DNA from 3 places in the Streptomyces sp. NPDC031466 genome. Region 3 is predicted to be linked to each of the others. Evidence: riboswitches for the same ligand, from Rfam matches in the RefSeq annotation. Region 3 holds a riboswitch; each other region holds the start of a gene.

Region 1 (3,265 bases), on a different contig from region 3:
GCAGGTGCGCGTTCGGGCCGCCGAGGTAGCGGAACAGCGGCAGGTCGCTGGCCTCGGAGGCGGCGTGCGCGACGGCGAGCGAGACGCCGAGGATGGCGTTGGCGCCGAGGGAGCCCTTGTTGTCGGTGGCGTCCAGGTCGAACATGGCCTGGTCGATCAGCCGCTGCTCGGTGGCGTCGTAGCCCACCAGCTCCGGGCCGATCTGCTCGATGACGGCGAGGACGGCCTTCTCCACGCCCTTGCCCTGGTAACGGTTGGGGTCACCGTCACGGAGTTCGATGGCCTCGAAGGCACCGGTGGAGGCACCGGACGGGACGGCGGCACGACCGGTGCTGCCGTCGTCGAGGCCGACCTCGACCTCGACCGTGGGGTTGCCTCGGGAGTCCAGGATTTCCCGGGCTACGACGACGTCGATGGACGGCACGAGCATCTCCTTCTGGGATGTGACGCGTTTACGAGAGCCGCTTCGGCCCTGCGTCTCCTGAGCCTAACCGGCCCGGAGCCTTCGGCCAGCCGACCGCCCGTCCCCTGGGACGGACAGTTGCGCAAACAGCCGGGAAACGGGGCGTAAGGCCACGTTTTCTACTCGCTGGTAGCGAACAAGGCGGGCCGGGTGTGACGCGGACATGCCCCCGCCCCGGTGCGTACGGGGGTACGCGCACCGGGGCGGGGAGCCCGTGGGGACGGGGCGGGCGGCCGTGCGTCCGCCGAGGCACGGCCGCGGGCGGGTCAGCTGAGGTGGAGCTGCTGGCCCGGGAAGATGAAGTCGGCGTTGTCGATGATGTCGCCGTTCAGCTTGTAGACCTTCTGCCAGCCGCCCTTGACGTCGTGCGCCGCGGCGATCTTGGACAGCGTGTCGCCGGTCTTGACCTTGTACTCGCCGTCGCCCTTCTCGACCTTCTTGCCGGTCGGGGTCTCGACGGTCTTCTGCGACTCGGTCTGCGGCGCGGGCTGCGGCTTCGGGGCCTGCTGCGCCCGCTGCTGGGGGGCGGCCTGCTGCTGGGGGGCGGCCTGCTGCTGCGTCTGCTGCGGCTGCGGCTTGGTCTGCTGCTGCGGGGCCTGCTGCTGGGGGGCCTGCTGCTGCGCGCCGCCGCCGTTGTACGCGGCGCCCGAGAGGCCGACGCCGCAGCTCGGCCAGGCACCCTTGCCCTGGCCGGCGAGGACCTTCTCGCCGATCTCGATCTGCTGGGCCTTGGAGGCCTTGTCGGCGGTGGGCGCGTACTTCGTACCGCCGTAGGCGGCCCAGGTGGAGGGCGAGAACTGCAGACCGCCCTGGTAGCCGTTGCCGGTGTTGATCGACCAGTTGCCGCCGGACTCGCACTGGGCGACGGCGTCCCACTCCTGGCCGGTGGCGGCGCTGGCCGAACCGGCGGCCATCAGCGGGGCGGCCACGGCGGCACCGGTGACACCGGCGAGCGTGACGACACGGGTGGCCTTGGACGGACGGCGGTGCTTGCCCTTGCTGGAAAACAGCATGAGTTCATCCCCTCACCGACGCCTGCGAGGTGAGCTGTCGGGTTCGGGCCAGTGAAGTTGCCCGGTCGCACCGACTTCGGTGCGACTTCACCCCTAGCCGGTCCCGTCCGCGGCGCTCCCTCGCGGAAGCCCCAACGTCCGGACCCGGCACTTACCTTGGGTCCCCCGCTCCTGCCCACGGCGCTCGAAGCGACGACTGTTCCCGTCCGGCCGTTGGCAGGATTCGGCGTACCGACCGGCGGGGCCCACGAGTGGCGGGCGATGACGACCGTAGTCACGCGATCGCCACAATTTCAAAGACGATCAGGCCTTCTGAGACCCATCTCTCACTTGCGCCAATGCGGACATACGGTTGCGAAGCGCCCGGCGGACGCTTCGTCAACTACCGCTACTTTTCGCCCAAATCGAGGCTCTGACCGGGGAGAATGAGGTCCGGGTCGGCTCCGACGGTCTCCTTGTTCTCGGAGTACAGCTCGTGCCAGCCGCCCTTGACGTCCAGGTCGTCCGCGATGACCGAGAGGTTGTCCCCGGAGCGGACCTCGTAGGTCCCGTCGGCGACCTTCTGGGTGCGTTCGCCGCCGCGCGAGGCGTGCCGGCCGGTGCGGTCGCCGTCGGCGTTCCGCGCGTCGGCTGCGGAGGTCTCGTCCGCGTCGCCGGCGCGGTGGCGGCCGGCGGCGGAGTCCTCGGAGCTCTCGGAGGGGTCGGAGGAGTTCTTCGGGTCGCGGGAAGTGCCGTCCTCGGCGCCGGACTTGCCCGCCTCGGACGCCCCGTCCTTGCCGTCCGATGTGTCCACGACGTCCGTCCCGTCGTGATTCTTGTCTCGGGAGGCGCGGTCCGATCCGGGCGTGTCGCCCGCGTGGCCGGAGGACTTCCGCTTTTCTGACGTGTCGTCGGAGGTGTCGGTGGAACCGGCACCCTTCCCGGCCGCGGACTCGCCCTTGCCGGCCTTCTCGCCGGTCTTCTCGCGGGCCTTCTCGTCCGCACCCTTGCCACTTGCTCCGCCGGCGCCCGACGTGTCCGAGGGCTCGGGGAGGATCGGGTCGCCCGGGTCGACGTCGGCCGCGGCGCCGCCGTCGGTGAGCCCGGCGATCGGCCCGCAGCTCGGCCAGGCCTTCGGTCCCTTGGCGTCCAGGATGTCCTCCGCCACGGCGATCTGCTGCGACTTGGAGGCCTCGTCGGCGCTCGGCGCGTAGTTCAGGCCGCCGTGCTGCTCCCACGTCTCCTGGGAGAGCTGGAGCCCTCCGTAGTAACCGTTCCCGGGGTCGGCGCTCCACTCACCGCCGCTCTCGCACTCGGCGAGCTTGTCCCACGTCACCGTCTCGGCGGCGCTCGCGCTCGTGGCCCCGAGGAGCGGGATGGCGATGGCTGATCCGGTGACTCCGGCCGCGACGATGAGGGCCGGGGCCTGGCGGGGGCGTCGGTGACGACCATTGCCGGAGAGCATGCGGTTGCCTTTCGGGAGACTGTGACGACGACCCGGGCACCGGGGTGCCCGAGTCGACGTGAACGTAGCCGCACTCGAACACTTGTCACAAGTCGATGCAGCGGAGATCACGCGAAGATCACAGTCGTGACACGCCGTCAGTCCTTACTCATCCGGCAGCCGTTTCATGTGCGGGTGTGAACTCCACCGGCAGGGTGCGCAGTCCCCGCATGATCAGCCCGCCGCGCCAGCGCAAATCAGCGGGATCGCCCGCGAGTTGCAGATCGGGAAGGCGCCGCAGCAGCGTCGCGAGGGCGGTCTGGCCCTCCAGGCGGGCGAGCGGCGCGCCCAGGCAGTAGTGGATGC
Region 2 (3,265 bases), on a different contig from region 3:
GTGCCGTCCTGGTGGGCCTGAACCAGGCCGACGACAACCCGGTCAACAACCTCAAGATCGGCATCAAGATGGCCGTGCTGATCGTGATCCTCGCGCTGGTCTACGTGAAGCGGGACGAGGAGAAGATCGACAAGGGCGTGTTCGGCGCGGTGGGGCTGCTGACGACGGCCAACATCTTCATCGCCGTGCTGTGGACCTGATCCCCCCAATGACGGCCCTCCGGTAACGGCCCTCCGTTAGCGACCCTCTACGCGCGCGTGGCCCGCACTCCGCGAAGAGTGCGGGCCACGCGCGCGTAGAGGGCGCTCACCAGGGTTATGCCGGGCGCACCACACTGTGGATGGGCAGGTAGGAGATCGCCTCGACACGGACGTTCGCGCCCGGCCTCGGGGCGTGGATCATCGTGCCGTCGCCGATGTAGATCCCCACATGACTGAGGTCGTCGTAGAAGAACACCAGGTCACCCGGCTCGGCATCGGCGGTTCTCACGGTTGTGCCCGCCTTCGCCTGATCCCATGTGGTGCGCGGCAGGGAGATCCCGACGGCCTTCCACGCGTCCTGGGTGAGCCCGGAGCAGTCGTAGGAATCCGGACCGGTGGCGCCCCAGACGTACGGCTTGCCGAGCTGGGCCCGTGCGAAATCGACGACCTTCGCGGCCTTGGTGGAGTACCCGCTGTCCGTGCTCCCCGACCCGGGAATCGACCCGGGGATCGACCCGGGACCCGACCCGGCTCCGGTCCCTGAGCCGCCGTCCTGGCCCTCTCCCGCACCCTCGGCCTGCCCGCCCCCGTGCCCCTGCCCCTGGCCCCGATCCGTCTCCTTCCGCGCCGCCTCTTCGGCCTTGTGCTTGCGCTCCGCCTCGGCGGCCTGTTCGCGCGCCAGTCCCTCGGCCTTGCGCTCGGCCTCCCGCTCCCGCTTCCGTTCGGCCGCCGCGAGCCGTGCCTTCTCCTCGGCGGTCAGCTCCGAGAGCAGCTCACGCGCCTCGCCCAGCTTCTTCTGGACGGTCCGCTTGCTCGTCCTGAGGCCGTCGCGGGAGTCGCTCAGCGTCTCGAGGCTCTGCGCCGCCCTCGCGCGCTGTTTCGTCGCCGACGCCTGCTGCGCCTGGTAGTCGTCCACGGCCTTTTTCTGCCGCGCGGTCAGCCGGCCCGCCAGGTGGTTCTGGTCGAAGTAACCCTGAGGGTCGTCGGCCAGCATCATCGCGGCCGTATGGGAGGCGGCGCCGGTGCGGTACTGCGCGGCGGCGTAGGAGCCGAGCTTTTGACGTGCCTCGTTCAGCTTGTCCGCGCGCTGGGCCACGTCGTCGAGCAGGCGGTCGGTCCTCCTGCGCTGCTTGTCGGTCTTTTCCTTGGCCGAGTTGTACTTCTGGGTGGCCACGCCCGCCTGGTGGTAGAGGTCGTCGACCTTCTTCCGCACCTCTTCGAGGCTGGGTCCTTCGGGGCCGGGCTCTTCGAGGCGGGGCCTCGTCGGCTCGGAGGGGGCTGCCTGCGCGCTCTGCGACAGGAGGGCCACGGAGGTCAGGGCCGCCGTCGTGATGCCGACGGCCGGGGTGGTGCGGGTCCGGGGTGCGGTCGGCCGGGTCCGTGGCTTGCGGTGCGACGCCAAGGGAGGCGACTCCTTCCGTAGACCGCCTACCGGGTTAGCTGTCGGGTTCGGGCGGGTGCTCCGGAAGGTTGCCCTACGGTCCCGTACTGCGTACGGGACCGATTCACCCCAGGTTTTCGGTGGGTCCCCGGCTCCGAACGCGTCGGACTCGGCGGAGGCCACCCGCTCCCGGCGAGGTTCGCCGGCGGGGGACGAGCGGCCCGCGCAGCACGCTAGCCAACTCGTGAGGCGGGTGTGAAGGTTGATGTTCGATATGCCCGATACATTTCCGTGACTTTACGAGGGCCTTGATGCGGGCGTGAGGTGAGCATGACGCGGGAAGCCCGGGGGCCGCTGCGGAGCGTGAGCGTTCGTGGGCGGGGCGTAGAGGAAGGTGAGCCGGTCACCGGATGTGAGTCACCGGCGGATGTGAGGTGGTCGGAACCCGGGGCGGTTTGTCAGTGGGGCCGCCTAGACTCGGGAGGCGATGAGCAGCCTCTTTGATGACAGCTTCCTGGCGGACCTGCAGCCTTCCCGGGCCGCGGACGAAGAGCCCCCGCCGCCGCCCGAGGACAGCGCTCCGGAACCCGTTCCGGACGACTTGTTCAGCGGGAAGTTCGACGTGCCCATGACCCGGGACACGCACTACCGCGACGGTGCCCCGCGCCCGGTCATCGACCCGGCGACGCTCCTGGAGGGGCTGAACGAGAACCAGCGCGCGGCCGTCGTGCACGCGGGCGCCCCGCTGCTCATCGTCGCCGGCGCCGGCTCCGGCAAGACCCGCGTGCTGACCCACCGCATCGCGTACCTCCTCGCCGAGCGCGGTGTGCACCCCGGCCAGATCCTCGCGATCACCTTCACGAACAAGGCCGCGGGCGAGATGAAGGAGCGCGTCGAGCAGCTCGTGGGCCCCCGGGCCAACGCGATGTGGGTGTCGACCTTCCACAGCGCCTGCGTCCGCATCCTGCGCCGCGAGTACAAGAAGCTGGGCTTCACGTCCTCCTTCTCGATCTACGACGCCGCGGACTCCAAGCGCCTGATGGCCCTGGTCTGCCGCGATCTCGACCTGGACCCCAAGAAGTTCCCGCCGAAGTCCTTCAGCGCCAAGATCTCGAACCTGAAGAACGAGCTGATCGACGAGGAGGACTTCGCGGCGCAGGCGGCCGACGGCTTCGAGAAGACCCTCGCCCAGGCCTACGCCATGTACCAGTCACGCCTGCGCGAGGCGAACGCGCTGGACTTCGACGACCTGATCATGACGACGGTCCACCTCCTGCGTGCCTTCCCGGACGTCGCCGAGCACTACCGCCGCCGCTTCCGGCACGTCATGGTCGACGAGTACCAGGACACGAACCACGCGCAGTACGCACTGGTGCGCGAGCTGGTCGGCCCCTCCGGAGGCGAGGGCGACGACCCCGCGGAGCTGTGCGTGGTGGGTGACGCGGACCAGTCGATCTACGCCTTCCGCGGTGCCACCATCCGCAACATCCTCCAGTTCGAGGAGGACTACGCCGACGCGACGACGATCCTCTTGGAGCAGAACTACCGCTCCACGCAGACGATCCTGACCGCCGCCAACGCCGTCATCGAGCGGAACGAGAGCCGGCGCCCGAAGAACCTGTGGACCAACCAGGGCGCGGGCGCCCGCATCACCGGCTATGTCGCCGACACCGAGCACGACGAG
Region 3 (3,265 bases):
AGCACTTGAGGGGTCCACACGGGGTCGGGGCCGTCGTCGATCGTGATGTTGACGCCGCGCTTCCCCTTCTCCGAGGCGTGCGCGATGGTCGCCGAGACCGGCTTGACGTCACCGCCCGGCTTGGCCGGTGCGCCCGCCCGCGGCGGCGCGTCGCTCACGTCACCGGCCTGCGCGGTCCACACCGAGGCGCCGGTGGCGAGCACCGTCACACCGAGCGCCGCCCCGACCAACTTGCCGTACCAGCCCCGTCCCCCGCTGTGCCGTGCCATGCCCGCCCCTCTCACGTCATCCTCGCCGGTCCCCGGTCCGGTCGCCTTACCGCCACATGCCAGGACGGGGCCCGGCGGCCGAGGGATGCGCCTGTTACAGATCACGGACAATTTCGTGAGAGTTCACGGACAACCCGCCGCGAGCGGAGGCGCGGGTGGCGGGCGCCGTCGACTTGCGACGCCCGTGCCGAGGCGGCGTCAACACCGTTCGGGAGATGGCGCATTGACCGTCGTACGCGTCGAACGCGCGGGTCTCCCGAGCGAGACGGGCGCCGGGCGGTCTGACCTTCGACCGCCCCCGAAGGGCGGGGCGCCCCACACCACGATGTCGGCGATGTCCACCCGCCGGGAGCCACCACCTCGTCAGGGGTGAGAATGAACCCCGCATTTCCCCTCGACCAGGAGATCCATGTACAAGCGCCTGCCTGTCCTCGCCCTCTGCCTCGCCGTGACCGTCCTTGGCGCATCGGCGTGCGACGACGACGGCGACGACCGCGCCCGGGCCTCGGCGTCCGCACCCTCGACCACCGCGTCCACGCCTGCGCCCAGCGCCGCCGAGCCGCGCGAGCTGACGGGTGTGATGTCCAAGCTCTACCTCAAGACGATCCGGGACCACTACCCGGACCTGGCGGACATCGACGACGCGACGCTCCTCACCCACGGCAACGCCTTCTGCGCCGCGCGGGGGAAGGCGCTCGGCGACCAGGCGAAGAAGACGATGAGAGAAATCGGCACCACTCCGAAGCAGACCGCCCAGATCATGGGAACCGCGCACGGCCTGTGCCGGTAGCCGAACGAGTCGCCCGGCGGGTGATCCGCCGGGCGGGCGGTCTGTGCGGTGGGTGAGGTCTAGTACGGGCCGTTCACGTTGTCGATCGAGCCGTACCGGTCGGCCGCGTAGTTGCAGGCGGCGGTGATGTTGGCGACGGGGTCGAAGCTGTCCAGCGACGTGCCGGGCACGTGGTACGCGGCGAACGTGGGGCCGATGACCTGGAGGAGTCCCTTGGAGGGCGTGCCGGCGACCGCGTTGACGTCCCAGTTGTTGATGGCCAGCGGGTTGCCGGAGGACTCACGCATGACGTTGCGGTGGATGCCCTCGTAGGAACCGGGGATGCCGTGCTGGGCCATGATGTCCAGCGACTCCCTGATCCAGCCGTCGAGGTTGTTGGCGTAGGTCTTCTTCGCCGGGGCGACGGCGGGCACGGCCTCGCGCGCCGAGCGGTCCGCCCGCTCGGCGGACGCCGGGGAGGCGGCCGGCTTCTTCTCGGGCTCGGCCGCGCCCTTCGCGCCGAGAGTGAGCCTCAGGCCCGGGTGTATCAGCTTAGGGTCGGCGCCGAGTACGCCGCGGTTGTCCTCGTAGAGCTTCTTCCAGCCGCCGCTCAGGGAGTGCTCCTGGGCGATCTTGGAGAGGGAGTCGCCCGCGACGACGACGTAGGTCCTGGAGTCGGCGGCCGGTTTGGCGAGGGCGCCGGCCTCGGCCGCTCCGGCGCTGGTGGCGCCGAGCACGGGGAGGACGAGCACGGCTCCGCCCGTTCCCGCAGCGGCGATGCCCCGGTTGAGCGAGCTGGACTTGGGGCGGCGGTGCTTTCCCTTTGCGGGCATGACGAAACGTTCCTCTCCGTCGCCTGCGAGGTGAGCTGTCGGGTTCGGACGGGAGCTGTCCTGACGCGTGGGGAACGCGCCTTCACCCCGAGCCGATCCGGAATCCGGATCGGCGGCTTACCTGGGTCCCCCGCTCCTGCCGTGGATGAGTGAGTGGAAGGGTTTCCGGACAGCGGCAGGATTCGGCGTTCCATCCGGATTGACGGTGACATTAAGCGAGAGCGCCGGGACGGAACAAGGCCGGAATTCACACCGGCGAATCCAAAGAGACTTCCCTGGGGATTTGATCTCTACGACTCTTTTGATCGCTAAAGCCAACTAGCTTTGCGGGGAACGGAAATAGGCGCGGAGAGCTACACGATCATCCCTTATCGGCGTGACACATTTCACTGAAGCGGCGCGGAAAAATCGGTGTTTATCGCCGCGAAAGGGAAATGAAACTGCACTTACTTGGCAAAAGAGGCGCCAAGTCTACTTATCGTGTAAAGATGGACATATTGAACCGCTTGAGGGTGGCGTCATCTCAGCGCGGTGCAGGGGGCTCCATGGCGCCTGCTGCTGTGAAATGCCTTCCTTCTTGATGGCAAAGCAACCCGGCCTGTCCATCGGCCGCCGATTGCCCTCGGGAATGAAAACTGCTCGTGCCGGTCGGACCGGCACGAGCAGGAGAAGCGGTGAATTGGTGGTGAGGTCACGTCATGCGACGGCAGTTCCTTCGAGTTCGACCATCTGACCCGGAATCGCCAGCCGTGTCACCCCGAGCATCGTGGTGGCCGGTGCCACCCCCGCGGCGCCCAACCGCGAGGCCAGCAGGCCGTAATGAGGGAACAGCAGATCGACGTCGGTGGTGTAGACATTGAGCCGGACAAGGTTCGCGAGGGACATGCCGGCCTCGCCGAGCACGGCCTCCAGATTGTCGAGGCTCAGCACCAACTGTCCGGCCATGTCGCCCTCGTGCTGAGGCTTGCCGTCGCCGTTCATCGCGGTCTGCCCGGAGCAGTAAAGGGTCCGGGTGTGCCCGCTGACGAGTTCCCCCTGGTTGAATCCCATCTCCACCGACCACGTCACGGGATTGACCGCCGTTCGTTCCACTGCCACATCAGCTCCATTCGTCTGCACGGGAAATGCGGACATCCGTCGACGCCGGCGCTGACGCCGACGTCGGTGCCCCGGAGCCTGCCAACGAATCACGACACCCTCGGTCATGTATTCGATAAGGTCTGCCGCATGCGCGCAGATCGACTGGTCTCGCTGGTGCTGATGCTGCGTCAGCGCGGTCGGCTGACCGCGGACACGCTCGCCCGTGAGCTGGAGGTGTCCACCCGTACCGTGCTGCGCGACATCGAGGCGCTGTCCGCGGCCGGCGTCCCGGTCTTCGCGGAACGCGGCAGGCA

What was found. A riboswitch is a leader RNA that binds a small molecule or an ion and turns the genes downstream of it on or off. The one in region 3 is predicted to bind cyclic di-AMP.
Region 1: it holds a riboswitch for cyclic di-AMP, as region 3 does, so the genes downstream of both, ACZ5GP_RS17600 (transglycosylase family protein) here and ACZ5GP_RS10115 (transglycosylase SLT domain-containing protein) in region 3, are expected to answer to the same signal.
Region 2: it holds a riboswitch for cyclic di-AMP, as region 3 does, so the genes downstream of both, ACZ5GP_RS25055 (C40 family peptidase) here and ACZ5GP_RS10115 (transglycosylase SLT domain-containing protein) in region 3, are expected to answer to the same signal.

Annotation. Positions count from the first base shown of each region.
Region 1 covers NZ_JBVIJT010000006.1:525,569-528,833, reverse strand. Annotated here, with positions in the region: gene eno (phosphopyruvate hydratase) at 1-424, opposite strand, end outside; gene ACZ5GP_RS17600 (transglycosylase family protein) at 730-1,476, opposite strand; cyclic di-AMP (ydaO/yuaA leader) riboswitch at 1,481-1,669, opposite strand; gene ACZ5GP_RS17595 (transglycosylase family protein) at 1,865-2,920, opposite strand; gene ACZ5GP_RS17590 (cytochrome P450 family protein) at 3,069-3,265, opposite strand, start outside.
Region 2 covers NZ_JBVIJT010000010.1:113,862-117,126, reverse strand. Annotated here, with positions in the region: gene ACZ5GP_RS25060 (hypothetical protein) at 1-200, shown strand, start outside; gene ACZ5GP_RS25055 (C40 family peptidase) at 316-1,602, opposite strand; cyclic di-AMP (ydaO/yuaA leader) riboswitch at 1,611-1,766, opposite strand; gene pcrA (DNA helicase PcrA) at 2,069-3,265, shown strand, end outside.
Region 3 covers NZ_JBVIJT010000004.1:280,606-283,870, reverse strand. Annotated here, with positions in the region: gene ACZ5GP_RS10125 (polysaccharide deacetylase family protein) at 1-269, opposite strand, end outside; gene ACZ5GP_RS10120 (hypothetical protein) at 679-1,059, shown strand; gene ACZ5GP_RS10115 (transglycosylase SLT domain-containing protein) at 1,119-1,871, opposite strand; cyclic di-AMP (ydaO/yuaA leader) riboswitch at 1,877-2,033, opposite strand; gene ACZ5GP_RS10110 (RidA family protein) at 2,568-2,963, opposite strand; gene ACZ5GP_RS10105 (helix-turn-helix transcriptional regulator) at 3,099-3,265, shown strand, end outside.